4 regions of the Duganella sp. P38 genome follow, and region 1 is predicted to be linked to each of the others. Evidence: riboswitches for the same ligand, from Rfam matches in the RefSeq annotation. Region 1 holds a riboswitch; each other region holds the start of a gene.
What was found. A riboswitch is a leader RNA that binds a small molecule or an ion and turns the genes downstream of it on or off. The one in region 1 is predicted to bind cobalamin.
Positions count from the first base shown of each region.

Region 2: it holds a riboswitch for cobalamin, as region 1 does, so the genes downstream of both, ACRQ5J_RS05090 (TonB-dependent receptor domain-containing protein) here and ACRQ5J_RS00670 (energy-coupling factor ABC transporter permease) in region 1, are expected to answer to the same signal.
Region 3: it holds a riboswitch for cobalamin, as region 1 does, so the genes downstream of both, ACRQ5J_RS21970 (TonB-dependent receptor) here and ACRQ5J_RS00670 (energy-coupling factor ABC transporter permease) in region 1, are expected to answer to the same signal.
Region 4: it holds a riboswitch for cobalamin, as region 1 does, so the genes downstream of both, ACRQ5J_RS07080 (TonB-dependent receptor) here and ACRQ5J_RS00670 (energy-coupling factor ABC transporter permease) in region 1, are expected to answer to the same signal.

Region 1 covers NZ_CP193936.1:159,318-166,410, forward strand. The annotation lists gene ACRQ5J_RS00645 (sirohydrochlorin chelatase) at 1-610, opposite strand, end outside; gene cobM (precorrin-4 C(11)-methyltransferase) at 607-1,392, opposite strand; gene ACRQ5J_RS00655 (energy-coupling factor ABC transporter ATP-binding protein) at 1,389-2,243, opposite strand; gene cbiQ (cobalt ECF transporter T component CbiQ) at 2,240-2,974, opposite strand; gene ACRQ5J_RS00665 (energy-coupling factor ABC transporter substrate-binding protein) at 2,964-3,467, opposite strand; gene ACRQ5J_RS00670 (energy-coupling factor ABC transporter permease) at 3,464-4,147, opposite strand; cobalamin riboswitch at 4,260-4,449, opposite strand; gene cobA (uroporphyrinogen-III C-methyltransferase) at 4,511-5,230, shown strand; partial or broken gene uvrA (excinuclease ABC subunit UvrA) at 5,358-7,093, shown strand, end outside.
Region 2 covers NZ_CP193936.1:1,119,728-1,126,820, reverse strand. The annotation lists gene ACRQ5J_RS05110 (hypothetical protein) at 1-55, shown strand, start outside; gene cobT (nicotinate-nucleotide--dimethylbenzimidazole phosphoribosyltransferase) at 117-1,142, shown strand; gene ACRQ5J_RS05100 (adenosylcobinamide-GDP ribazoletransferase) at 1,155-1,922, shown strand; partial or broken gene ACRQ5J_RS05095 (histidine phosphatase family protein) at 1,919-2,433, shown strand; cobalamin riboswitch at 2,438-2,660, shown strand; gene ACRQ5J_RS05090 (TonB-dependent receptor domain-containing protein) at 2,732-4,579, shown strand; partial or broken gene ACRQ5J_RS05085 (FecCD family ABC transporter permease) at 4,706-5,729, shown strand; gene ACRQ5J_RS05080 (ABC transporter ATP-binding protein) at 5,726-6,499, shown strand; gene cobO (cob(I)yrinic acid a,c-diamide adenosyltransferase) at 6,496-7,093, shown strand, end outside.
Region 3 covers NZ_CP193936.1:4,716,114-4,723,206, reverse strand. The annotation lists gene ACRQ5J_RS21985 (FecR family protein) at 1-443, shown strand, start outside; partial or broken gene ACRQ5J_RS21980 (heavy metal translocating P-type ATPase) at 511-2,746, shown strand; gene cueR (Cu(I)-responsive transcriptional regulator) at 2,743-3,129, shown strand; cobalamin riboswitch at 3,274-3,492, shown strand; gene ACRQ5J_RS21970 (TonB-dependent receptor) at 3,620-5,593, shown strand; gene ACRQ5J_RS21965 (glutathione S-transferase) at 5,633-6,355, shown strand; gene ACRQ5J_RS21960 (heavy-metal-associated domain-containing protein) at 6,356-6,556, opposite strand; gene ACRQ5J_RS21955 (DUF4349 domain-containing protein) at 6,634-7,093, shown strand, end outside.
Region 4 covers NZ_CP193936.1:1,541,044-1,548,136, forward strand. The annotation lists gene ACRQ5J_RS07070 (sensor histidine kinase) at 1-1,715, shown strand, start outside; gene ACRQ5J_RS07075 (hypothetical protein) at 1,810-2,601, opposite strand; cobalamin riboswitch at 2,699-2,917, shown strand; gene ACRQ5J_RS07080 (TonB-dependent receptor) at 3,058-5,160, shown strand; gene ACRQ5J_RS07085 (PepSY domain-containing protein) at 5,160-6,635, shown strand.

The DNA.
Region 1 (7,093 bases):
AGAGATAATACGGCAGCACCACAACCTGGCGCATGCCCAGCAGCACATGGCGCTGCACAACCTTCTCCAGGCGCGGCCAGGTAATGCCGGTGAACGCCAGGTCCACCAGCTCATGATCGCCCTCCTCCATCAGCCAGCGCGCCATCTTGGCCATTTCGCCATTGGCGCCGCGGTCCGACGAGCCGCGGCCCAGCACCACCACGCCGGTGGTGGTTGGATCAGGCATGTCCAGTGAATTCATCAACTTGCGCAGGCGGCGCTTCAGGATAGCCAGGATAGGATCGCAGGCCGTCAGATGCGGCGCCAGCAGGATCTCAGTCTGCGGGCAAGCGGCGCGCGCCTGCTCGATCGCTTCAGGAATCTCCATCTTCACGTGGCCGGCCGCGTTCAGGATCAGCGGCACCACCAGCACGCGGCTGGACGTCTGCGCGGCCTTCAGCAACGCGGCGTTCATCTCCGGCGGTGCGAATTCGATGAAGCATAACTCAATGCGCCAGTCCGGGCGACGCGCGCGCCACTGCTCGGTGAATTCGCGGATCTCCTGATTGCCGGAATCCTCGCGGGAACCATGGCCGACAATCAGGATGGTGTCGAAGTTAGCTGGGTTCATGCGGTCGCCTTTCTGAAACGATGGGTAAATGTTGGGTCATACAATTTGGAGCGCGCCAGGGTTTCCCAATGCAGCGCGCCCAGTGTGGGGCTGGCGACGATCATCGCCTGGCTCGCAATGCCGGCCTCCCGGCATTTCTGTTTGATGTCCGCCAGCGTGCCGCGAACGATTTTCTGCTCGCCCGGCCAACTGGCCTTGTGCACCACCATCATTGGCGCGTCTTCCGGCCAGCCGGCGGCGCGCAGGGCGGTTTCCACCTTGTGCATCAGCGTGATCGACAGGAAGATGCAGATGGTGGTGCGGTGCGCGGCCAGGCTGGCCAGGTCTTCGCCTTCCGGCATCGGCGTACGGCCTTCAACGCGCGTGAGGATGACGGTTTGCGTCACTTCCGGCAGCGTCATGGATTCGCCGGCGGCGGCCATCGAGGCCATGGCGGACGATACGCCCGGCACCACGGCCCATTCGATGCCGGCGTCGGTCAGCGGGCGCGCCAGCTCGATCAGCGCGCCATACAGTGCCGGGTCGCCGGTTTGCAGGCGCACCACGGTGGCGTGGCGGCTGGCCTGGTCGATCAACCAGGCGGTCATGTCTTCCAGCGTCATGTCCTTGGAGTCGCGGATGGCGCAGCCGGGCGGCGCGTACAGCGTGACGGCGCGGTCGACCAGGGAACCGGCGAACAGCACGGCGCCAGCCTGCGACAGCAGCTTCTGACCTTTGACAGTGATGAGTTCCGGGTCGCCGGGGCCGGCGCCGACGAACCAGATTTTTCCGAGGGTGGTCATGCGGTGGTTACTCCTGATTGTTTGAGTGCGCGCAGTTGTTCGAGCAGCGCGTCGATGCTGCGCGGCGCCGGGCCGCCTGGCAGCACGCCGAGGGCCACCAGTTCCGCGTGCAGCGCGAACGCGGCCGGCGGGCGCTGGCCGGCGGCGCGCAATGTTCCTGCTTGCGCGGCCAGTTGCTGCGCAGGGCCCGAGGCGATGCAGCGGCCGGCGGACATGATGTGAATATCGTCGGCCCAGCGCAATGCGAAGTCGATGTCGTGCGTGGACAGCAGCACCGTCACGCCGCGCGCCGCGAGCCGGTCGAGCAGTACGGCGAGTTCTTCCTGCATTGGCGCGTCGAGGCCTGCCATGGGTTCGTCCAGCAGCAGCACCTCCGGTTCCATGGCCAGGACGCCGGCAATGCAGACGCGCTTTTTCTGGCCGAAGCTTAGTTGGTGCACCGCACGGCGGGCATGGGCGCGCAAGCCTACCGCATCCAGTGCGGTAGCAACGCGCTGGCGCACCTCTTCGTCGGGCAGGCCGAGGTTCAGCGGGCCGAAGGAAACGTCTTCTTCGACCAGTGCGGAGAACAGTTGCCGGTCCGGGTTCTGGAACACCAGGCCTACGCGGCTGCGCAGCGTGGTCAGGCCGTTGCGGCTGTAGTCGAATGGCTGGCCATCATAGTGCAGCGTGCCGGCGTGGGGGCGCAGCAGGCCGTTGAGGTGCTGGAGTACCGTGGTCTTGCCGGCGCCGTTGGCGCCCAGCAGGGCGTAGCGGCGGCCGCGTTGCAGCGTGAGGCCGCACTCTTGCAGGCCGATGCTGCCGTCAGGGTAGGTGTGGCTGACGGCGCGCAGTTCTAGCAGCGCGCTCACAGGCGATCTCCTGCCGCGATGGCGAACATGATGCAGCCGGCCAGCGCGGCGATGGCTTGCTGGCGTGGCGCTTGCGGGTAGGCGGCAGGCAGGAAGCGCAGCGTGCCCTGGTAGGCGCGGGCGTCGGCGGCGCTTTGCAGCGCGGCGGCGCGCTGCCAGACCTGGACTGCCATCTGGCCGGCCAGCAGGCCGGTGGAGCGCCAGGCGTGTTTCCAGCTGCGGTAGCCCAGGCGCGAGGCTTGCGCGGTGACGCTTTCATCCCACGCCTGGCGCAGCACGAACAGCATGCGGTAGCAAAGGACCATCAGGTCGAGCAGCAGTTCGGGCGTATGCAGTCGGCGCAACAGCGCGAGCAGGTGCGGCAGCGGCGTGGTGAGGATGAGGCCCAGCAGCGCGGCCAGCATGGCCAGCGAGCGCAGGGCGGTGTGCTGGATGGTCGGCAGCATGGCTGCGGTCCAGTGCCAGCGGCCGTTTTCGTCGGGGCCGACCAGCATGGTCAGGCAGGAGAGCAGCAGGAAGCCCAGCGGCGGCAGAGCCACGGCGAGGTAGCTGCGCAGCGGCACGCGGGCGGCCAGCAGCGCGGTCAGCATCAGGATGGCGGCCAGCGTGGCCAGCGCCGCCGGGCTTTGGGCGAGCCAGGACGCGACGATGCCGGCGGCTGCGAACAGCGCCTTCGCCGACGGTGCGACATCGCGCCACCGGCTCGCATAAGCCGTCGCTTCAATCAGCACGGCGGTCCTGTGGAAGCGCTGCGGCGCCGACGTCGTGCAACGTGTCCGGTGCTACCGCCAACACGGACGCGGACGCGACGCCAGCTGCGGCGCGGGCGTCGTGCAATGTGTCCGGCGCTGCCGCCAACGTGGACGCGACGCCAGCCGCGCCGGACGCGACGGCCGGGCCGGCAGCGCTGGCGCCGCGCGCGGAGGCGCGGTCGCGGGCGACGGACAGGCCGAGCCAGAAGCCGATGACGCCGGCGCCAATGGCCGCCTGCAACGCGAACAGCAGCGAGGCGATTTCGCCGCTGGCCGGCTCGAACACCGGCGCGAACCACGGCTCGTAGCCCGGTGCGATGTCGCCGATGGCTTGCTGCGCGCGCTCGTCCGCACCGCCAAAGATCGAAGGCGCCTCCGCGCCCGGCGCGGCAGGCGGCGCGCTGACGTACAACAGCGGTAGCACGGTGATCAGCACCACACCGATGGCCAGCATCCAGTTACGCACCTTCATGCGGCCTCCTTGCGTGCGCCGATCGCCATTACCGGCAGCGCGCGCAGTTCGTGCGCATTGAAACGCACCATGGCATTCACCACCAGCACCGTCAGCAGACCTTCACTGATCGCGATCGGCACCTGCGTCAAGGCGAAAATGCCGGCGAACTTGGCGAACGACACGCCAAAGCCGCCCACCGCCGCCGGAAACGCCAGCGCCAGTTGCACGGAGGTGGTCACATACGTCGCCAGATCGCCCAGCGCCGCAGCCAGGAACACCGACACGGAACGCGACAAGCCCATGCCGCCGGCCGCGCGCAGCACGCCGTAGGACACGAATGGCCCGACGATCGCCATCGAAAACACATTCGCGCCCAAGGTGGTCAGGCCGCCGTGCGCCAGCAACAGCGCCTGGAACAGCAGCACCACAAAGCCCACCGGCACCATGGCGGCGGGGCCGAACAGGGCCGCACCGAGGCCAACCCCGGTGGGATGCGAACAACTGCCCGTCACCGACGGCAGCTTTAATGCGGAGAGCAGAAACGCGAACGCCGCCGCCACGCCCAGCAGCATGCGCCGTTCAGGATGGACTCGCAGGTCGCGGCCGATGGAGCGCAAGCCCCAGGCCAGAAAAGGCAAGGAAGCGGCTGCCCACCCCATTGCGTGCACGGGCGGCAAAAAGCCTTCCATGATGTGCATTCGAAACCTCCCGTCGAATGGTCTATACGGACACCAGGCGGGAGAGCGGAAGGACGGTCGACGGGAAGAAGGATGCAGAGAGCCGGTCGACAGCGGCTTCCCCACCCCGGGAATGATGCTGACTTTTTGGGCCGGTATTCTGGCTCGCCTTCGTCCTTCTCCGCGTCTTCCCGCGATTTTTCGCAGTGACATGATGACGGAGTTGTCTGGCTTACAGCAGCGGGGGCTGCACCGGATTTGAACCGGTTTCCCGTTTAACGCCATCCCTGAAGGATACGGCGCACCCAAGGATCGCATCTTACACTAGCCCCAAATGCGTGCCAAGCCGGTATCATGCGTCCTGTAACGTAAAAAAGGACGGGTATGACGGCGCTGGGGAAAGTGTATTTGATCGGAGCAGGACCGGGGGCGGTGGACCTGATCACCGTGCGCGGTGCGCGTCTGCTGGGCGAGGCCGAAGTGGTGCTGTATGACGCGCTGGTCACGCCGGAGATGCTGGCCCTGTGCGCGCAGGCCGAGCTGATTTCGGTCGGCAAGCGCTCCGGCCAGCGCTCGACCGCGCAAACCGTCATCAACCAGCAGCTGGTCGAATGCGCGCAGCGCTATCAGCGCGTGGTGCGCCTCAAGGGCGGCGACCCGATGCTGTTCGGCCGCGCCGACGAGGAGCTGCGCGCGCTGGAGGCGGAAGGCATCGAGGTCGAAATCGTCCCCGGCATCACCACCGCGCTGGCGGCGGCGGCGGCCACCAGGCAGCCGCTCACGCGGCGCGGCATTGCGCGCAGCGTTGCCTTTTTCACATCCAGCACCGCGCCCGGCGAACCGGATCATCCGGCGCTGCCGGCAACCGACACGCTGGTGCAGTACATGGGCGGGCGCGAGGCCGCCGCCACCGCCGCGCGCCTGCTGGCCGAGGGCCGCCGGCCGGACCTGCCGGTGGTGGTGGTGGAAAACTGCAGCCGCGCCGACCAGCGCATTGTGCGTCTGACACTGACCGGCCTGGCCAACGGCCTGGATGACGCGCAAGGCCCGGTGCTGGTGATGATCGGTGAAGCATTGCAGCAACGCCCGCAGCAGCCGAGTTGAAACGGCGCAAGAAAATACTGGTATTATATACAGTGTAGCGCGCCGCCTGCACGATCCATTCCAGCGTCCGGCGCGAGAATTCAAACCCGGCTATAGTGACGGGTTGACTCTAAAGGCCAAAAATCCCATGGAACAGATCCGCATTCGCGGCGCACGCACGCACAACCTGAAAAACATCAATCTTGACCTGCCACGCAACAAGCTGATTGTCATCACCGGCCTGTCCGGCTCCGGCAAATCGTCGCTGGCGTTCGACACGCTGTACGCGGAAGGCCAGCGCCGCTATGTGGAATCGCTGTCGGCCTACGCCCGCCAGTTCCTGCAACTGATGGAAAAGCCGGACGTGGACCTGATCGAAGGCCTGTCGCCGGCCATCTCGATCGAGCAGAAAGCCACCTCGCACAACCCGCGTTCGACGGTCGGCACCGTGACCGAGATTCACGACTATCTGCGCCTGCTGTACGCGCGCGTCGGCACGCCCTACTGCATCAACCACCCGGACCAGGCGCTGGCCGCGCAAACCGTGTCGCAGATGGTGGATGCGGTGCTGGCCCTGCCGGCCGACACCAAGCTGATGATCCTGGCGCCGGTGGTGGCCAACCGCAAGGGCGAACACGCCGACCTGTTCGAGGCGATGCAGGCGCAGGGCTTCGTGCGCTTCCGTGTACAAAGCGGCACGCATGACGCAAAAATCTATGAAGTCGACGACCTGCCGAAGCTGAAGAAAACCGAGAAGCACACCATCGACGTGGTGATCGACCGCGTCAAGGTCAGCGCCGACATCAAGCAGCGCCTGGCCGAAAGCTTCGAGACCGGGCTGCGCCTGGCCGACGGCCGCGCGGTCGCGCTGGAAATGGATAGTGGAACGGAACACGTCTACTCCAACAAGTTCGCCTGCAACACCTGCGGCTACTCGCTGCAGGAGCTGGAGCCGCGCCTGTTCTCCTTCAATAACCCGATGGGCGCCTGCCCGGAATGCGACGGCCTCGGTCACATCGAATTCTTCGATCCGAAGCGCATCGTCGCCTTCCCGAATCTGTCGCTGGCCTCCGGCGCGGTGAAAGGGTGGGACCGCCGCAACCAGTTCTACTTCTCGATGCTGTCCAACCTGGCGGCGTTCTACGAATTCGACCTGGATGTGCCGTTTGAAAAACTGCCGAAGGCCGCACAGGAAGCGGTGCTGCACGGCTCCGGCAAAACGTCGATCCCGTTCACCTACATCAATGAGCGCGGCCGCACCGTGGTCAAGGAACACACTTTCGAAGGTGTGGTCAACAACCTGGCGCGCCGCTACCGCGAAACCGATTCGATGGCGGTGAAAGAGGAACTGGCGAAGTTCATCAACGAGAAAAATGCCCGTCGTGCGAAGGCGCGCGCCTGCGCGTGGAAGCACGCTACGTCAAGGTCGGCAGCGGCAAGCAGGAACGCGCGATCTACGAGATCGCCGAGAAGCCGCTGCGCGAAACGCTGTCGTTCTTCGAGCAGCTCAAGCTGCGCGGCGCGAAGAAGGAGATCGCCGACCGCGTGGTGAAAGAGATCATCTCGCGCCTGCAATTCCTCAACAACGTCGGCCTGGATTACCTGTCGCTGGACCGCAGCGCCGATACGCTGTCGGGCGGCGAGGCGCAGCGTATTCGCCTGGCGTCGCAGATCGGCTCCGGCCTGACCGGCGTGATGTACGTGCTCGATGAACCGTCGATCGGCCTGCACCAGCGCGACAACGACCGCCTGATCGACACGCTGAAGCACCTGCGCGACATCGGCAACAGCGTGCTGGTGGTGGAGCACGACGAAGACGCGATCCGCACCGCCGACTACATCGTCGACATGGGGCCGGGCGCCGGCGTGCATGGCGGCGATGTC
Region 2 (7,093 bases), 960 kb from region 1:
TTTCTCGCTTAACTCAACATTTTCATGTGCTGTCTTGCGAGGGACAGAACTATAGCAAGCCCCGCGCAGTCTGGCAAGGGTAGAATATTAAATTCTTCGATTCAGAACACTGCCTCATGTCCATCACGCCTACCCGCAACGACGCGCTTGCCGCCCAGCTCGACCACGCCATTAATAACAAGACCAAGCCGCTGGGCAGCCTGGGCGTACTGGAGGCGCTGGCCAGGCAGATCGGCCTGATCCAAAACACCCGCGACATCGCCATCGACCGCCCCACCATATTAGTGTTCGCCGCCGACCATGGCGTCGTCGCCGAAGGCGTCTCCGCCTACCCACAGGACGTCACCTGGCAGATGGTGGAAAACTTCCTGGCCGGCGGCGCCGCCATTAATGTCCTCGCCGCGCAGAATAATTGCGCGCTGCGCGTCATCGACGCCGGCGTCAACCACGACTTCGGCGCACGCGACGGCCTGACCGACCGCAAGCTGGCGCACGGCACCCGCAACTTCGCCCACGAACCGGCGATGAGCCGCGACCTGTGCCAGACGGCGCTGGCCGCCGGCGCCGCGCTGGCTGCCGAAGTGGAAGGCAATGTCGTCGGCTTCGGCGAGATGGGCATCGGTAACACCACCGCCGCCGCCGCGCTGATGCATAAACTGACCGGCGTTCCGGTCGCGCAATGCGTCGGCGCCGGCACCGGCCTGTCGGTCGAAGGCATCCTGCATAAACAACGTGTCATCGAGGCCGCCGTCGCCAGACATGCGCACGCGACCGAGCCGCTGGACGTGCTGGCCACCTTCGGCGGCCTGGAGATCGCCATGATGGCGGGCGCCATGCTGAAAGCGGCGGAACTGCGCAAGGTGCTGCTGATCGACGGCTTCATCGTCACCAGCGCGCTGCTGGCCGCCGCCCGCATACAGCCGGCGATTCTGGATTACTGCGTATTCGCTCACCGCTCCAATGAACACGGCCACCAGCAGATGCTGGCCGCGCTGGACGCCAAACCGCTGATGCATCTCGACCTGCGCTTGGGCGAAGGCACCGGCTGCGCGCTGGCGCTGCCGCTGCTGCACGCCGCCGCCAACTTCCTGAACCGCATGGCCACCTTCGAATCGGCCCACGTCAGCGAAAAATCGGCATAAGGCCGCGCCAGCATGCATCAGATCCGCCTGTTCTTCACCGCGCTGCAATTCTTCACCCGCCTGCCGATTCCCGGCTGGGTGGGTTTCGATCCGGCGTGGCTGAACCAGGCCTCGCGCTACTTCCCGCTGGTGGGCGTGGTGGTGGCGGCAATCACGGCGGCGGTGTACGCGCTCGCCGTCTGCTTCCTGCCGCCGCCGGTCGCCGTGGTGCTGTCCACCGCCGCCGGCATCTACGCCACCGGCGCTTTTCACGAAGACGGCTTCGCCGACATGTGCGACGGCTTTGGCGGCGGCATGACGCCGGAGCGTGTGCTGGAGATCATGAAGGATTCGCGCATCGGCGCGTATGGCGCCATCGGCACCATCTGCATGCTGGCGCTGAAGCTGGCGACGCTGGCCATGCTGCCGCCGCTGGCCGCCATCGGCGCGCTGCTGATTGCACACCCGCTTTCGCGCCTGATGGCGACGTCGCTGATCTGGCGCCTGGATTACGCGCGCGCCGAAGGCAAGGCCAAGCCGCTCGCCCAGAAAATGGCCGGCGGCGAGTTCCTCGTCGCCGCCGTCACCGCCGCCCTGCCCATGCTGGCGGTGATGGCTTTGCGCTGGCTGCCGCCCAACGCGCTGCTGTATGGCGTGCCCGCCGCCGCCATCGCCACCATCTGGCTGGCGCGCAAATGCGTGCGGCGCATCGGCGGCTATACGGGCGACTGTCTCGGCGCCGTGCAGCAGGTGACGGAAGTGACCTTCTATCTGTGTGCGCTGGCCAGCCTGCATCCATGAAGCTGATCCTGGTTCGTCATCCGCAGCCGGATGTGGCGCCGGGCGTCTGCTACGGCAGCACCGATCTCGCCATCGCCCCTGGCCAGCTGGAACAGGTGCTGGCCGCGCTACAGCTGCCGGCCGGCCTGCCGATCTATTCCAGCCCCTGCGCCGCTGTGCGGAACTGGCCGCGCGCCTGTCGCCGGCGCCGCGCTACGATGCCCGCCTGGCCGAGATGCACTTCGGCGCCTGGGAGATGCAGCCGTGGGACGCCATCCCCCGCGCCGACATCGACGCCTGGGCCGCCGACATGGTTCATTACCGCCCCGGCGGCGGCGAAAGCGTGCTGCAAACGGCCGCGCGCATCGCCGCCTTCTACGATGACTTGAGCGGCGACGCCATCGTCATCTGCCACGCTGGCGCGATGCGTTTGCTGCTGGCCCGTCACGCCGGCCTGCCCCCTGCGGAGATGGCTCTGCAGGCCGCGCGCACGGCCCATCAAATCCCCTACGGCTCCACCTTGGTCCTTTAAACCCGTATAATGTGCGGGTTTTGGTGCTCGCGCGTCTGTCCGGACGCGCAGTTAAACGGGAAACACGAAGCCGATAGCAAAAGGCCAACGTGTGCTGCCCCCGCAACGGTAAACAAGCGTCGCTCATTCTGCGACAAGCCGCCTCCGACAACCACTGTGCCACGGCATGGGAAGGTGAGGCCGTGCCACTTGCCAGCCCGGATACCGGCCAAACCAGGTGGAAGCGGGCGCGCCCCGCTTCTGTTCACAATTGGCCTACGGGGACGTCGGCCGGTTGCTATTAACAGAACTGATTATCATGACCCTCCGTATCTCCCGTCCTGCGGCGTTGACGTCGCTGGCGTTGGCCATGGCTGCCTGCCATGCGCACGCCGAACCTGCCGACACCGTCGTCGTCACCGCCACCCGCACCGCCCAGCCGCTGGCCAACGTCATTAGCGACACCATCACCATCAACGCCGAGCAGATCGCCGAATCCGGCGCCGGCTCCATCGTCGACCTGCTGCAACGCCAGCGCGGCATCGAGATCGCCCGCAACGGCGGCGCCGGCACCGCGTCCAGCGTTTATATTCGCGGCGCCAACAGCAACCAGAATATCGTGCTGGTTGACGGCGTGCGTATCGGCTCGTCGACCACCGGCGCCGCCAACTGGAGCGCGATTCCGCTGACCGCCATCGACCATATCGAAATCGTCTATGGCCCTCTGAGCTCCCTGTACGGCGCTGACGCCATCGGCGGCGTGATCCAGATCTTCACCAAGAAAGGCCAGGGCGCGCCGGCGGTAACGGCCTTCGCCGGCTACGGCAGCGACAAGACGCGCGAAGTCGACGCCACCGTGTCCGGCGCGACCGGCGGCGAACATAGCTTCAGCTACGCCATCAGCGCCGGCAAGGAAAAATCGGACGGCTTCTCGGCCACCCGCAACGGCGCCTTCGGCTTTAATCCGGACGACGACGGCTACGACCGCGAAAACGTGTCGGGTCAATTCAGCCTGCAAATCGCTCCCGGCTACGAAGCCGGCGCGCTGTTCTTGCACAGCAAACTGGACTCGCAATACGACAACGGCGCCGCGGCTTACGATGTGCGCAGCAAGGCCGAACTGCAAACCGCCGCCGTCTACGGCAAAGCCAGATTCGTCTCCAACGTCGACACGCTGCTGCAAATTTCGCAGAGCGAAGACAAGGGCCAGAACTGGGGCAGCGCCGCCGCCTCGGGCTACTCGCGCATCGACACCAGGCAGACCAATATCACGCTGCAAAACGACATCCGCATCGGCCAGGATATCGTGCAGGTGCTGTACGACCACCGCAAGGAGGAAGTATCGAGCAACGGCGCCGACGCCATGAACCGCGACCGCACCACCAACTCGTGGGCCGCCTCCTACAATGCGCGCCGTGGCGCCAGCCTGCTGAATGCGTCGGTCCGCCGCGACAACGCGGTGTATGGCTCGAAAAATACCGGTTCGGTCGGCTACGGCTATGACATCACGTCGCAACTGCGCGCCACCGCCAGCTATGGCACCAGCTTCCGCGCGCCGACCTACAACGAGTTGTACTTCCCAGGCTATGGCAATCCGGCCAACAAGCCGGAAGAAGGCAAGAACGCCGAAATCGGCCTGCGCTGGGATGACGGCGTGAACGCGCTGAGCGCCAGCTACTATCACAACAAGCTGACCGACATGCTGGTCAACACCACGCCGTGCCCATATGCCGGCTACACCTCCGGCTGCGCTTACAACGTCAACAAGGCGCTGCTGGAAGGCGTGACCGTCGCGGGGGCCACCAAGCTGGCGGGCATTAACCTGAGCGCCAGCCTTGACCTGCAAGACCCGAAAGACGAGACCACCGGCAAGCGCCTGGCGCGCCGCGCCAAGAAGCACGGCAACGTGACGGCAGACTACCGCATCGGCGCATTGAAAACCGGCGTGGAACTGGAGTTCTCGGGCGACCGCTTTGACGACGCGGCCAACAAGAATCGCCTGGGCGGCTATGGCCTGGTGAACCTGTACGCGACCTACGCCTTCAACAAGGACTGGTCGGCGCTGGTTCGCTGGAACAACGTCGGCGACAAGCAGTACGATCTGGCGCGCTACTACGTGACGCCTGGTTCGAAAGTGTTTGCCGGTATTCGTTACGGCTACAAATAATGGTGTAACCTGCCCGTCATTCCCGCGCAGGCGGGAATCCATGGAATGCATGCAAGCCAGCGTTCCATGGGTTCTGGCCTGCGCCGGAACGACGGTCTTACAGCAGTCATAACTTGAAAGCAGTGCATGCATTCTTTCTCCCGCAATCTGCGACAGCGCGCCACCATCACCCTTGCCGGGTTGCTGCTGTTCGCGTTTGCCAGCCTGATTTTCTCGGGCATGACCGGCTCTGTCTCGATTCCCCTCTCCGATATTCCCGCGGCGCTCAATGAGCTGCTGCACGGCCAGAACTCGACGCTGGCGGCCACCCTGCTCGACCTGCGCGCCAGCCGCGCGGTCGCCGCTTTCGTCACCGGCGCCGCGTTGTCGCTGGCGGGCGTGATGATGCAGGCGCTGTTGCGCAATCCTCTGGCCGACCCTTATGTTCTCGGCATCTCCGCCGGCGCCTCGGTCGGCGCACTGGCAGCATTAATGTTCATGTATGCCGCCTGGGTGGTGGACGCCGCAGCCTTCGGCGGTGCCGTCGCCGTCTCCATGATGCTGTACCTGCTGGCCCGGCGTGACCTGCGCGGCGGCACGGCGGCGGAAGCCGGCACCGCGCAGTTGCTGCTGACCGGCGCCATTCTCTCCTCCGGCTGCATGGCGCTGGTGACGTTGATGCTCTCCATCGCACCGGAAAGCCGCTTGCGCAGCATGGTCTTCTGGATGATCGGCGACTTGTCCGGTGCGCAGATGCGCTGGATGCCATGGCTGGTGCTGGCCGCCGCGCTGATCTTCGCGCTGCGCAGCGCGCGCGCCATGAACGTGATGGCGCTGCACGCCGAAGCCGCCGCCACGCTCGGCATCCGCGTTGGCGCACTGCGTAAAGGCTTGTTTTTCGTCTCCGGCCTGCTGACCGCCAGCGCCGTCACCAGCGCCGGTTCGATCGGCTTCGTCGGACTGATCGTGCCGCATGCGTGCCGCTTCGCCGTCGGCCCGGATCACCGCCTGCTGATTCCCGCCGCCACACTGGCCGGCGGCAGCTTCCCTGATGCTGGCCGATACGCTGGCCCGCACCGCCATCGCGCCGCAGCAGCTGCCGGTGGGCGTGGTGACGGCGCTGATTGGCGCGCCGGTCTTCCTGTATCAACTGCACCGGTTGCGCAAATGATCAGCACACATCAACTTACACTCAGAGCCGGCCAGCGCCAGCTGGTGGCGGATCTCGACTGGCAAGTGCGCGACGGCGAATGCTGGAGCATCATCGGCCGCAATGGGGCCGGCAAGAGCACATTGATGCGGACCCTGGCCGGGCTGCGCGCGCCGGAAGCGGGCCAGGTGTCGCTCGGCGGCCGCACACTGGCCGACTGGCCGCTGGACGAACTGGCGCGCCAGCGCGCCTTCCTGGCGCAGAGTCGCAGCGATGCCTTCTCTTACAGCGTGATCGAAACCGTGCTGTCGGCACGCCACCCGTATCATGACAACCGCTACTGGGAAGACAGCGACGATCACGCCATCGCCATCAAGTCGCTGGAGGCGATGGAAGTGGCCGACCTGGCGGCGCGCGACGTGCGCACGCTGTCCGGCGGCGAGCGTCAACGCGTGGCGATTGCGGCCATGCTGGCCCAGGACACGCCACTGCTGCTGCTCGATGAACCGGCCAATGCGCTGGACCTGGCGCACCAGGTCAGTGTGATGAACATTCTGGCGCGCCTGTGCCGCGAGCAGGGCAAAACCGCCATCATGATCGGCCATGACCTGACGCTGGCACACAGCGTTTCCACTCATGCGCTGCTGCTGAAAGGCGACGGCCGCTGGCTGGCCGGCGCAAAGGCTGATGTGATGCGGGCCGATATTCTCAGCGATTACCTCGGCCATCCGATCGAGGTAATCCAGCACGGCACGCGCAGCATCTTTATACCGAACGAGGACACACCATGAGCGACGACATCAACGAACGCCACCGCCTGCGCATGGAGCGCAAGAAAGCCATCATCGACGCAAAGATCGCCGCCGCCGACAAGCAGATTGGCATCATCATCGTCAACACCGGCAACGGCAAGGGTAAAAGCTCCAGTGGCTTCGGCATGGCGATCCGCGCCATGGGCCACGGCATGAAGGTCGGCGTGGTGCAGTTCATCAAGGGCGCAATGCAGACCGGCGAGGAAAAATTCCTGCGCCGCTTCCCGCAGGAGATCAGCTTTCACGCCATGGGCGAAGGCTATACCTGGGAGACGCAGAACCGCGAACGCGATATCGCCAAGGCGCAGCAGGCATGGGAACAGGCCAAGGTATTCCTTGCCGATCCTGACATCGGCCTGGTGCTGTTCGATGAACTGAACATCGCGCTGAAGTACAAATACCTGGACGTGGACACGGTGATCAACGACCTGCTGGCGCGTCCGCCAATGCAGCACGTGGTCATCACCGGCCGGGGCGCGCCGCCGGAGCTGATCGAAATCGCCGATACCGTCACCGAAATGGACGTGGTGAAGCACGCCTTCAAGGCCGGTATCGGCGCGCAAGCGGGGACCG
Region 3 (7,093 bases), 760 kb from region 1:
ACGCCGATAAACCGGACGGCGACAAGGCCTCTTTCAATCTGCTCAAAGGCGGCCTGCGCTCGGTGACCGGGCTGCTGGGCAAGCGTAACAAGGAAAAGTTCGAGATGAAGACGCCGAGTGCCACCATCGGCATTCGCGGCACCACCTTCATTGCCGAGTGGGTACAACCACTGGTGACGCCGGCGCCGCCCAACAGCCAGCCGCCCGGCCTGTATGTGCAGGTGACTGACGGCAGCATCAATCTGAGCAACCAGGGCGGCTCCCAGCTATTCGGTGTGGGACAGTTCGGCTATGTGCCGAGCGCGCTGGCGCCGCCCGTGATCGTGCCGCAGAATCCCGGCATCCAGTTCACGCCGCCGCCGGCATTCAATAGCAGCACCGGGCCGGCGAACAGCGCTGGCGCGCCGCAACAGCCCGAAGCTGTCGATTGCATCGTCCGCTAAAAAAACCTTGACCTTCCAATCGTGGGATACTTGATGCTGCAAGTGTAGAAACAGCATTAGGTGTCCCATGAATCAGCTAGCGATCAAAATTGAAGGCATGAGCTGCGCCTCCTGCGTCGGCAGGGTGGAGCGGGTACTGGCGGCCGTGCACTGGCGTCGATAAAGTCAGTGTCAACCTGGCAACCGAGATGGCGCGGGTGGAGTCGGCCGAGCCGGTCGATTTCGCCGCGTTGGCGAAGGTGATCGACAAGGCAGGCTATCAGGCCTCGCTGCCTGCGCCTGAGCCGGGCGCGCCGCACGCCCCCGCGGCCGTCGATCCACAGGGCGCCGGGGGCCAATCGTCCGCATCGCACGTAACAAAGCCCGCGCTGATGCCAACTGGCGGCGCGGCGGTGCTGCTGGCCGCGCTGTTCTCCTTGCCCTTGCTGCTGCCGATGCTGCTGGAACTGGCCGGCATCCACTGGATGCTGGACGGCCGCCTGCAATGGCTGCTCGCCACGCCGGTGCAGTTCTGGCTGGGCGCGCGCTTCTACCGCGCCGGCTGGCTTGCCGCGCGCGCGCGCAGCGGCAATATGGACTTGCTGGTGGCGCTCGGCACCAGCGCCGCGTATGGCCTCAGCGTCTACCTGCTGCTGGCCGGCGGCGACCTGCCGCACCTGTATTTTGAAGCATCGTCGGTGGTCATTACGCTGGTCTTGCTGGGCAAGTGGCTGGAGGCGCGCGCCAAGCGCCAGACGGCGGCCGCGATCCGCGCGCTGCAAACGCTGCGGCCGGAATCGGCGCGCGTGCGGCGCGGCGGCGTGGATATCGACGTGGCGATCAATGAAGTGCGCGTGAACGACATCATCGTCGTGCGTCCCGGCGAACGTATCGCCGCCGATGGCGTGATTACAGTGGGCGCGAGCCATGTCGACGAAGCGCTGATCACCGGCGAGAGCCTGCCCGTGGCGCGCCATGCCGGCGAGCGGGTGACCGGCGGCGCGATCAACGGCGAAGGCCTGCTGCTGGTGCGCGTGGCGGCCATCGGCGCCGAGAGCACGCTGTCGCGCATCATTCGGCTGGTGGAGGACGCGCAGGCGGCCAAGGCGCCGGTGCAGCATCTGGTCGACCGCGTGAGTGCGGTGTTCGTGCCGGTGGTGCTGGTGCTGGCGCTGTTGACCTTTGCCGTCTGGTGGCTGGTGGGCGGCGACGCCGAACAGGCCATCATCAACGCGGTGGCGGTGCTGGTGATTGCCTGTCCATGCGCGCTGGGACTGGCCACGCCGGCCGCCATCATGGCCGGCACCGGTGTCGCCGCGCGCCATGGGATTCTGATCAAGGACGCTGAAGCGCTGGAACTGGCGCACCGCATCACCACCGTGGCTTTCGATAAAACCGGCACGCTGACCGAAGGGCAGCCATCGCTGGCGGTGCTGGCCGCCGTACCGGGCGGCGACGAAACGCGGCTGCTGCAACTGGCCGCCGCCGTGCAGCGCGGCAGCGAGCATGCGCTGGCACGCGCCGTGCAGCAGGCTGCGGAAGCGCGCGGGGCGGCGCTGACATCGGCGCCGGCCGCAGTCAGCGCCTTGCCGGGGCGAGGCGTGGCGGCGACGGTGGACGGCGTGCGCCTGCTGCTCGGCAGCACGCGCCTGATGCGCGAGCAGGGCGTCTCGCTGCAGGCGCTGTCGGCGCGCGCCGAGGAGCTGGAGCGCGCCGGCCACACCATTTCCTGGCTGGCCGACGATGGCGCGCATCAGCTGCTTGGCCTGTTGGCTTTCGGCGATCGGATCAAGCCGCAGGCGCAAGCCGCCATTGCGTCGCTGCACGCGATGGGCATCAAGACTGTCCTGCTCACCGGCGACAACCAGGGCAGCGCGGACGCGGTAGGCAGGCAACTCGGCGTGCAGCGCGTGGTGGCCAATATGCTGCCGGCGGACAAAGCCGGCGCCATCGCCGGCTTGAAAGGCGAGGGCGCCACTGTCGCCATGGTGGGCGACGGCATCAACGACGCGCCGGCGCTGGCGGCGGCCGATGTCGGCATCGCCATGTCCAGCGGCACCGACGTCGCCATGCACGCCGCCGGCGTAACGCTGATGCGCGGCGATCCGGCGCTGGTGGCGGCGGCGATTTCGATCTCGCGCCGCAGCTACAGCAAAATTCGCCAGAACCTGTTCTGGGCCTTTATCTACAATCTGATCGGCATTCCGCTGGCGGCCCTCGGCCTGCTCAACCCCATGGTGGCTGGTGGCGCGATGGCTCTCAGCTCGGTCAGCGTCATCAGCAACGCGCTGCTGCTGCGGCGCTGGAAACCGGAGGGCAAATGAATATTGGTGAAGCGGCCAAGGCGTCCGGCATCTCGGCCAAGATGATCCGCTACTACGAAAGCATCGACCTGATTCCAGCGGGGCGGCGCACCGATGCCGGCTACCGCGTCTACGGCGAGAACGACCTGCACACGCTGCGCTTCGTCAAGCGCGCGCGCCTGCTGGGCTTCTCGCTGGAGCAGATCCGCGACCTGCTGTCGCTGTGGCAGAACAAGGCGCGCGCCAGCGCCGACGTCAAAACCATCGCCATGGGCCACGTGGCGGAACTGAACCAGCGCATCGCCGAACTGACCGACATGCGCGACACGCTGCAAACCCTGGCCAGCTGCTGCTACGGCGACCATCGCCCGGACTGCCCCATCCTGCAAAACCTCGCCGATTGACCCGCCGCAAAATCGGTGTGCCCGGAATGCGCGATATTGCGATATTCGCGCAAGCGCTGAGCATGCTAGGGGCGGGGATGGTGCTGACGTTCAGCTGCTTCGGTGTGATGCGACGCCAACGCTTTGCAAACGTGAAGAAGTACGTATAATCCTGTCAAGTATGGTGCTCGCGCGTTTTTCTGAATGCGTAGTTAAACGGGAAACAGGAAGCCTTCGTTGGTGAACCTGTGCTGCCCCCGCAACGGTCAACAAGCGTCGTCTCGCGACGACAATCCGCCTCTCTACACCACTGTGCTTTTTGCATGGGAAGGTCAGGCGGATTCGCTTGCCAGCCCGGATACCGGCCAGACAGGTGGAGACGTCCAGGCGTCTCTGTTCAATCCGCTCACGGGGAGGTGAGGGGATTGCGCTACTCATTCAACCATTCATGATAAGTAAATCCATCGCCGTAATGATTGCGGTATTGCCGCTTGCCGTCCATGCAGACCCCGTGGACACCACGATTGAAGTACGAGGCCATTACGATAACGGCGTCGGCACCTCCAGCGCCGCCAGCCAGGGCGCGGTGACGGCGGACCTGATCGCCAATCGCCCGGCCCTGCGTCCGGGCGAGTTGCTGGAATTCGTGCCCGGCGTGATCGTCACCCAGCATAGCGGCGACGGCAAGGCCAATCAGTACTTCCTGCGCGGCTTCAACCTCGATCATGGCACCGACTTCGCCACCTTCGTCGACGGCATGCCGATTAATATGCGCAGCCACGCCCACGGCCAGGGCTATACCGACTTGAACTTCCTGATCCCCGAACTGGTGGACCGCATCAACTACAAGAAAGGGCCGTACTACGCCGACGAAGGCGATTTCGCCTCGGCCGGCGCGGCGCATATGACGCTGGCGAACAGGCTGCGCGACAACACCGCCAGCGTGAGCGTCGGCGAAAACGACTATCTACGCGCCGTCGTTACCGGCTCGACGCCGCTTGGCGCGGGAAGTCTGGTGTATGGCGCTGAGCTGGGCCACAACAACGGCCCTTGGGTGACGCCGGAAGCCTTCCACAAGAATATCGGCGTGCTGCGTTATACGCAGGGTGCGAGCGACCAGCAATTCAGCGTGACCGGCATGTTCTACAAGGGCGCCTGGCACGCGAGCAATCAGATTCCGCTGCGCGCGGTGCGGGAAGGAGCGCTGGACGAATTCGGCGCGGTCGACCCGAGCGATGGCGGCGACACCTCGCGTTACAGTGTCTCCGCCACCATGCGCAAGCGCTCCAGCGACGCGCTGCTGCAGGCGAACGCCTATCTTGTGCAATCGAGCCTGACGCTGTTCAACAACTTCACTTACTTCCTCGACGATCCGGTCAACGGCGACCAGTCGCGCCAGCACGAGAAGCGCCGCATGGGCGGCTTCGATGTGGCGCAGACGTGGTTCAGCCACTGGGGCGGGCTCGATGTCAGCAACAAGGTTGGCGTGCAGGGCCGCTATGATTATTTGTCGCCGCTGTCGCTGTATGCGACGCGCAACCAGCAGCCGCTGCGCGCCATCTCGGAGTCGCGCGTGAAGCAGGGCAGCGTGGGAGCGTATCTGGAAAACACCGTGCAGTGGCGCGATTGGCTGCGCACCACGGCAGGCCTGCGTTATGACCGCTACCGCTTTGATGTCGACAGCGATATCGCCGAGAACTCGGGCAAGGTCAGCGCCGGCACCACGTCGCCGAAACTGTCGGTGGTGCTGGGGCCTTGGGCCAGGACCGAATTCTTCGTCAATTACGGTGAGGGTTTCCACAGCAATGATGCGCGTGGCACCACCGTGCACCTGACGCCGAAGGAGCGCGAACCTATCGATCCGGTGACGCCGCTGGTGAAAACGCGCGGCGCCGAGATCGGCGCGCGCACCGAGTTCCTGCCCGGCCTGCAAAGCTCCGTCGCGCTGTGGAAGCTGCGCTCGGATTCGGAGCTGGTGTTTTCCGGCGATGCCGGCGACACCTCGCCGAGCCGTGGCAGCTATCGCTCCGGCATCGAGTGGAACAACCACTACATCGCCAATTCGTGGCTGCTATTCGACCTCGATCTCGCGTATTCGCGCGGGCACTATACCGAGCACGATGAGGCGGGCGATCATATCCCCGGCGCGATCGGCAAGGTCGCGTCGTTCGGCGCCACCATTACCGATCTTGGCCCGTGGTCGGCGGCGTTCCAGATGCGTTACTTCGGACCTCGTCCGCTGATCGAGGATAACAGCCGGCGTTCGGCCACCACCGCGATTGCGTATGCGCGCGTGGGCTACAAGTTCAATCGTCGCTGGTCGGCGCAGCTGGATGCCTTCAATCTGTTCGATCGCCGCGTCAGCGACGTGGATTATTACTATGCCTCGCGCCTGCCGGGCGAGGCGGCAGAGGGCGTGGAGGATGTGCATTACCATCCGGCCGAACGGCGCACTTTCCGCCTGACGGTCAAGGCGACGTTCTAACGCGCTACGGTGATGAGGCGAGGGTGCTACCATCGTCTCATGACGACTCCATACCAACTCTATTACTGGGACGGCTTGCAGGGCCGCGGTGAATTTGTCCGGCTGGCGCTGGAAGAGGCGGGAGCGCCTTATGTGGACGTGGCGCGGCACAAGGGCGGCATGCCGAAGCTGAAAGCCAGCCTCGATGGCGACAAGGTCGATCATCCGTCATTCGCGCCGCCGGCGCTGCTGGCGGGCGATATGCTGATCGGGCAGACCACCAATATCCTGATGTTTCTGGGGGCGAAGCACGGACTGGCGCCACGCTCGCAGCAGGGCCGCTTGTGGGCCAATCAGCTGCAACTGACGATCGCCGATATCGTCGCCGAGGCGCACGACACGCACCATCCTGTTTCCACCAATTTGTATTACGAAGACCAGAAGAAGGAAGCGAAGGCGCGCGCCAGGGACTTCCGCGAGCAGCGCATTCCCAAATTCCTGGATTATTTTGAAGGCGTCATCCAGCGCAACCGGGCGCGCGGCGGCTACGCGGTAGGCGCACGGCTGTCGTATGTGGACCTGTCGCTATTCCAGCTGATCGAAGGCTTGCGCTACGCCTTCCCGAAAACCATGGCGCGCCTCGAACCATCCTGCCCCGGCCTGATCGCGCTGCGTGACAAAGTGGCGGCGCGTCCCAATATCGCCGCCTACCTGAATTCCAAACGCCGCATCCCGTTCAACGAAAGCGGCATTTTCCGCCGCTATCCCGAGCTTGATGGTTAGTCAGGCTGCGCTGGTGACTGGATAGCCGGCATCGGCGATGGCCGATTTCAGCGGGGCCAGTGGGGTGGCGCTGTTGATTTTGACCGATTTGCTGGCCAGGTCGACTTCCACCTGGGCTGCCGCGTCGACTTCCTGTACCGCCTGCGTGACTGCGCGCACGCAATGGCCGCAGGTCATGTTTTCCACTTGAAGCTCATACATCATGTTCTCCCGAACAGTTTCGATACCCTATACTGTAAGGCTTCCAGCCATGGGAAGGTCAAGCTGATTTTATGATGATGAGATTCTTTACCCTGTTAGTCGTTTTGTTGCTGAGCGCTTGCGGCCGCTCCGGCGAGGCGCCGTCGTCCACGCCCGCCGCCGAGGCGCGCGATAAGTTTCTGGCTTATGAGCATACAATCGCCATCGACGCCGAGGAAGGTAACGTCAGGCCGCTGTTGAGCAAGCTGGTGGCCGCTTGCGCGGCGGACCGCGACAATCACTGCGCCGTGCTGAATTCCTCGGTCGAGGGTGGCCGGTTTGAAGGCGCGAGTCTGCGCCTGCGCGCGAAGACGGCGGGTGTCAACAAGCTGCTGGCGCTGGCGGCATCGGGCGGCGAGCTGGCGCGGCAGGAAACGCGCGTGGAAGACCTGGCGCGTCCGGTGGCCGACAACGCCAAGCGGCTGGACATGCTGCGCGCCTATCAGCAGAAACTGCGTGACCTTGAACGCCGTCCGGGCCTGGATGCCGATGCGCTGA
Region 4 (7,093 bases), 1.4 Mb from region 1:
TGGCGCTGGACGCCGACGGCGCGCTGCTGGTGTCGATTGTGCGCCATGGCCTGTGGCGGCTGGAAAACGGCGTCTGGCGGCGCGACCCGCGCCTGCAGGACCAGAAAGACCCGACGCCGATCAATATGCTGCGCGACAGCCGGGGCCAGACGTGGGTCGGCCTGACCAACAGCCGCCTCGCCGTGCTCGGGCCGCGGGCGGCGACGTGGTTGCCGGCGACAGCCGGCCTGCGCATCGGCAATATTCTCAGCCTGGTCGATATCGGCGGCCGCTTGCTGGTTGGCGGTGACATGGGCGTGGCCTGGGTCGACGGCGCGCGGGCGCGCCCGATGCACTTCCAGCACAACGGCCAGGTGCAACTGGTGACCGGCCTGCTGCTCGACGGCCAGGGGCGGTTGTGGGTGCACTGCAACCACGGCCTGCTGGTGGTGCCGGCGGCGGCGCTGCAACAGTTCTGGCAAGCGCCCGACAAGCCGCTCGCCGCCGAGCTGTTCAATTTTGAGGATGGCGTCGGCGGCACGGCGTCGCCGACCCGGCCGTTGCCGACGCTGGCCATGGACGGCAGCGGGCGCGTGTATTACGCCACCACGTCGCAGGCCGGCTGGGTGGACCCGGCGCGGATACGCCGCAATCCGCGGGCGCCCGATGTCATCATCCAGAGCGTGCACGCGGGCGCCAGCGCGTATCTCGCGGCCGACGGCCTGCTGCTGCCGGAGTACACCACGGCGGTCGATATCGCCTTTACCGCCACCGCGCTGTCGATTCCGGAGCGCGCCAGTTTGAAGTACCGCCTGCAAGGCGTCGACAGCGACTGGCAGGAAGTACAACGGGAACGGCGCGCGCATTACACCAATCTGGCGCCGGGACGCTACCGCTTCCAGGTCATCGCCGCCAACGAGGATGGCGTCTGGAACCAGCATGGGGCCACGCTGCAATTCGAGATCAAGCCCGCGCTGTGGCAGACCAACTGGTTCCGCGTGCTGCTTGCCTTGCTGCTGGTGCTGCTGATGGCGGCGCTGTACCGCTGGCGCATGCTGACGGTGCGGCGCCGCGCCGAGGATCGCGCCGCCGCGCTGATCGAGGCGACGCTGCAGGAACGCAGCCGCATCGCCCGCTCGCTGCACGACAATCTGTTGCAGGCGGTGCAGGCGCTGCTGCTGCGCTTCCATACGCTACAAGGGCGGGTGCAACAGGAGCCGGACTTGCAGGAGCGCCTGAACCAGGTGTTGCTGCATGCCGAGCAACTGGTCGAGAGCACGCGCGACGAGGTGGTGGCGCTGCGCAGCGACACGTTGCGCGACGACCTGTTCGTGGCCTTGCGCAAGGCGGTGGCCGCCACGTTGCCGGCCGCTGAGCGGCTGCTGGCGTTTTCCATCGCGGGCCTTGCCCGGCCGCTGCGCGAGGAGGTCGCGGGCGAGCTTTACTACGTGCTGCGCGAGGCGGTGTGGAACAGCGCCAGGCACGCGCAGGCCAGCCGCATCGGCGTCGAGTTGCGGTTTGGCGCGGCGGCGCTGGAAGCGTCGGTGGCCGACGATGGCGTCGGCTTGCGTGACGACTGCCCGCTGGCGGCCGACGGCCACTGGGGCATCACCGGCATGCGCGAGCGTGTGCAGCGGATCGGCGGCGCCATCGAAATCGGCGCCGGCGCGACGGGCGGCGTGACCGTGCGCGTGACCATTCCCGCCGCGCTGGCCTACGCGCCGGCGCAAGCCTGACGCGGTGTCACCGCGCCGCTAACGACGCGGGGCAAGCCCGCCAGGCCTTGGCCAGACGGCTGGCGGGCCAGCGCCGGCAGCATAGGCCGAACGCCTAGCGGGCCGGCGCCGCCACGCCGCGCAGCCATGTGTAGGCGTACAGCGCCAGGGTGGCTGCCACCATGCCCAGCGCGAGCAGGCGCAAGCCGTCGGCGGCTGGCGCGCAGGTGGCGCAGGCCTTGGACAGCAGCAGCTGCGCGCCGCTGACCGTGCATAGCACCACGATCGGCCAGCCAAGGCGGCGGCGGAACTGCTGGATCGCCCGCTGGCCGGCGCGCGCGGCGATGCGCGCCGTGGCGTAGCCGTCCAGGCTATCGGTCAGCGCCATGCCCAGCACAAACGCGCCCGCCACCTGCAACGCATGCCAGCTGCCCGCTCCCAGCGTGGTGGCGGCATAGCCCCACGCCAGCGCCTGCAACAGACTTTCCACACCCAGCGCGAACAGCATGCCGACGCCGAGCGCCGTCAGCGGCCGTACATTGCTCAGCGGCGCCAGCACGCGCGCGCCGAACGACGGCATGGCGCCATCCGGCCCCGGCCACAACAGGCTGCGCGCGTTCAGCGCCGCCAGCGCCAGCAGCAGCACGCCGGGCAGCCATTCCAGCAGCGTCAGCGCCGCGATCAGCCCGGACTCCGGCCGCAGCCAGCCGGCCGCCAGGTCGGCCAGCGCCACGATCAGCAGCACCACCGCCGCGTGGCCCAGCGCGAACAAGGCCCCCATCCACGGCGCGGCGGCCGGACGCGCGCGCATCGTCAGGCCATCGATGGCGGCCAGGTGGTCGGGCGCCAGGCCGTGCCGCAAACCCAGCAGCAGGGCGATTTCAATTGTCGGCAGCGATTCGGTCATATACAATCCTAAATGCAAGTCAGTTGCGTTAATTATATAGGTTAAGCGACCGGGCCGTGGGTTCTCCATGACAGGTGTAGGGGCATTGAGGTAGAATCGGCTCCCATACGTGAATGGTGCCCCGCGTCTTTTCAGCCGCGGGGTGAAACGGGAAGCCGGTGACGCGCGCGATCTGCATTGCGCGCCAGTCCGGCGCAGCCCCCGCTGCTGTAAGCCTGACGACGCTGTCCAACCGCCACTGTGCATCCGCACGGGAAGGCAAGGGCAGCCAAGGATGAGGGCAAGCCAGAAGACCGGCCAGTCATGATTAATGCGCAAAGCCCGGGGTGTGGCTTTTGCCTGTTATTTGTTCGCTGTTTTCCATTGCTGCTGTCGCCGACGCACGCCGCTTGCGCGCGCGCGTTCGCTTGCCGTGGAGCGGCGGATTATTCCAACCATTCAGCACCGAGAAAATTCATGATCCGTTCCATGCACCGCCGTCCCCTGTCCCTGCGTCCTGTCGTTGCCGCCATCGCCCTGCTGTGCGGCGGCGGCGCTATTGCCGATGAGGCGGAGGTCCTGCCGACCGTCACCGTTCAGGGTGCTTCCGCCAGCGAGGGGCTGGGGCTGGCGCGCCAGCAGGCCACCGCCAGCCGTCTCGGCCTGACCGCGCAGGAACTGCCGGCCAGCGTCGAATCACTCAGCGCCGCCACCATGCAGGCGCGCGGCGACCTGCTGGTCAAGGATGCGGTGACCCGCACCACCGGTCTGACCGATATCAGCTCGCCGGGCAACGGCGTCGGCTACTCGGCGCGCGGCTTCAGCGGCAACGGCTCGATCGCGCTGCTGGAGAACGGCCAGCGGCCGCAGGTGGCGTCGGGCACGGCCACTTATCCGTCCGACCCGTGGGGTTATGAATACATCGAGGTGCTGCGCGGCCCCGGCTCCATCGTCTACGGCAGCGGCACCACCGGCGCCACCATCAACGCCGTGCGCAAGGCGCCATCGCGCACCGCCTCGGTGGAAGCGATGGGCGGCATCGGCGGCGGAGAAACGGTGCGCGGCGGTGTCGGCGCGACCGGCGCGCTGGGCCAGCAGGGCGCGTTCCGCGTCGACGCCTACGCCGACCACAGCGACGGCCTGATCGATCGCGGCCAGTCGCGCCACGGCAAGCTGCTGACCAGCGTGAACTATGCGCTGACGCCGGCGCTGGACCTCGACCTGTCGCTCGACCATCTGGAGCAAAGGCCGCAGCGCTATTTCGGCACGCCGCTGGTCAATGGCGGCCTGTCGCGCGCGTTGCGCGGACAGAACTACAACGTCGGCGATGCCGATGTGTCCTATGAAGATAACAAGGCCGTGGTGCGCCTGACGTGGCGCTACTCGCCGTCGCTGACCATCAGCAACGAGCTGGCCTACATGAAGGCGCGTCGCAACTGGCGCAACGTCGAATACTACAACTTCAACGCCGCCGCCAATCTGGTCGAGCGCAGCGATTATGTAGCGATTCACCACGACCAGGAGCAAACCGGCAACCGGCTGGAAGCGCGCTGGGTGGACGGCGACAACCGCGTGGTGGCCGGCTGGGAAGCGGCCACCATCAACTATGCCCACCGCAGCAACTCGCCATACGGCGGTTCCTCGACCGTCAAGCCAACCGGCTTCGACCCCGGCGTGTTCGACAGCCCGGACCTGCTGAAGCCGGTCTTCTCCACCGACACCACCACCCATGCGTTCTATATCGAGGACGCCTACCGCCTCAGCCCAGGCCTGCTGTTGCTGGGCGGCGTGCGTCATGACCGCTACAACATCGAGCGCTTGACGCCGCAAGGCGCCAGCGAGTTCGACGCCACGCTGCAATCGAACGCGGTGCGCCTCGGCCTGACGTGGCAGCTGGACCGCGCCACCTCGCTGTACGCGCAGGTGAGCAGCGGCAGCGATCCGATCGGCAATCTGCTGTCGCTAAACCTTACCAACAGCCGCTACAAGCTGACCTCGTCGCGCCAGGTGGAGGCGGGCGTCAAGCAATCGCTGGCCGGCGGCAAGGCCGAGTGGACGGCGGCGCTGTATCGCATCACCAAGGACGACATCATCACCCGCGATCCGAACAATGCTGCGCTATCGGTGCAGGGCGGCTCGCAGTCGTCGCGCGGCGCCGAGGCAACTGCCAGCGTGGCGCTGGACGCCGCATGGCGTGTCGAGGCCAACGCGGCCTACACCGACGCCCAGTTCGACCAGCTGATCGAAAGCGGCAATCTGTCGCGCGCCGGCAATCGTCCGTCCGATGTGCCGAAGGTGTCGGCCAACCTGTGGCTGAACTACCGCGCCAGCGCCTGGCGCGCGGCGCTGGGCGCGCGTTATGTCGGCGACCGCTACACCGACAACGCCAACCAGCACGTGCTGCCGTCGTACACCACGCTGGACGCGTCGCTGGGCTGGAACGTCCGCCGCAACGTGCTGGTGCAGCTCAACTTGCGCAACCTGACCGATAAACTGTACGCCAGCACCTCGTACAACGACAACCAGTACCTGATCGGAGATCGCCGCCACGCCGAGCTGACCGTGCAGTGGCGCTACTGATGATGCGCTCCTGGAAGCGTCACGCGCATCTGTGGCACCGCTGGCTGGGCATTGTGCTCGGCCTGCTGGTGCTGCTGTGGTTTGGCTCGGGCATCGTCATGATGTACGTGCCTTACCCGGCGTTGACGGAACAGGAGCGCATGGCATGGCTGGCGCCGCTGGATGCGGAACAGGTGCAGGTCAGCGCCTGGACCGCGTGGCAGGCCGCCGGCCGGCCCGGCATGCCGACTGCCGTGCGTTTGAACCAGGTGGCGGGCCGCCCGGCCTACCATTTCAAGGCCGACGGACGCTGGTGGACGGTATCGGCCGATACCGGCCAGCCCTTGCAGGTGACGTCCGCCATCGCCGCCGCCAGCGCACTGCCGGCCGCGTCCAGCGGCCGCGCCGCTGCGGAAGGAGGCGCGGGCGAGCCAGCCGGCGCCACAGCGGCGCCGGCGGTACAGGTGACTTCGTCGGACACGATCGACATCGACCAATGGACCTTCGGCAGCGTGCGCGAGCACCGTCCGCTGTACCGCGTCGGCCTGAACGATGCAGCCGGCAGCGTGTTGTACGTCTCCAGCCGCACCGGCGAACTGGTGCGCGACACCACGCGCAGCGAGCGCGCGTGGAACTGGGCCGGCTCCGTCATCCACTGGATTTACTTCACGCCGCTGCGCCGGCACGGCCAGCCGTGGCGGCAGGTGGTGATGTGGACCTCCGGCGCCGCGCTGCTGCTGGTGATGCTGGGCATGATCCTGGGCATCCAGCGGCTGCGCGTGCGCCGTCCGTACGCCGGCGGCCGCTGGTCGCCGTATCGCGGCTGGCAGGCATGGCACCACTGGATGGGGCTGGCCATCGGCACGCTGATGCTGACCTGGCTGTTCAGCGGCTGGCTATCGGTCACGCCGTTCGACTGGCTGGCGTCGCACGGCGTCACGGCCAAGGACCGGCAGGCCTTCGCTGGCGGTCCGCTGACGCGCGACGACCTGGCGACGCCAGTGCAAGACAGCGTGCGCCACCATCCCGGCCTGCTGGAACTGGAATGGCGCCGCATCGACGGCCAACTCAACTTCAGCATGCTCGACCGCGCGTGGCGCCAGTTGCGCCAGCCTGTTCCGGCTGAACGCCTGCGCCACGCGACCGCTGCGCTACGCCCCGGCGCGCACCTCGTGCTGGAGACGCTGGCCAGCGAGGACGACTACCACTACAGCCATCACCAGCAAGCCGTTCTGCCGGTCCTGCGCGCCCGCTTCGACCTGCCCGACGAGGCCACCTTCTACATCGACCCGCGCCAAGGCGAGATCGTCGGCTACGCCGACCGCAACAGCAAATGGAACCGCTGGCTCTTCAATGGCCTGCACCAACTGGACTTCGCCGCCGTTGTACGGGCCCGGCCGCTATGGGACGTCATCGTCATCGCCCTGTGCGTCACCGGCGCCCTGGCCACGCTGACCGGGATCGTGCTCGGCTGGCGTCGCCTTCGCAAGCGCTAGTGCCAGAAGACAACTAAAAGCGCAGGGTGCATCGCGCCGCGTGCAAGGCACAGCTCGGGCTGGATCCTGAAAAGCTGATGCGGAGTGTTGTTTTTTCGCCTGCCGCATTGCTGCCGGCAGCGACAACTTAAGCTCTCTGAAGTTTCCCGCAGCCAGCGCCGCTGCGGCGTTTCCACCGTTTGAACCTTGCTTATCTGCCAGTCATACGACGACTTCCTCAGATAGATATGCAGAATGGTTCGTTATCTTCTGCAAGCCAGCCTCGTATATTGCGACTGTCGGTTAGCGAAAGGGCGAGATCAGCCCGCAAGGCAGCGACAGCGTGCAGCTTGAACTCGGCGCCTACCGGCGTCCGCCAGCCTGCCGACAAACCGCAGCGCAGGTCGCCGACACGTTATGGCGCACCCGCGCGCCGCAGGCTACCGCTAAGCCCTGCGTTACACCACATGACACAGCCC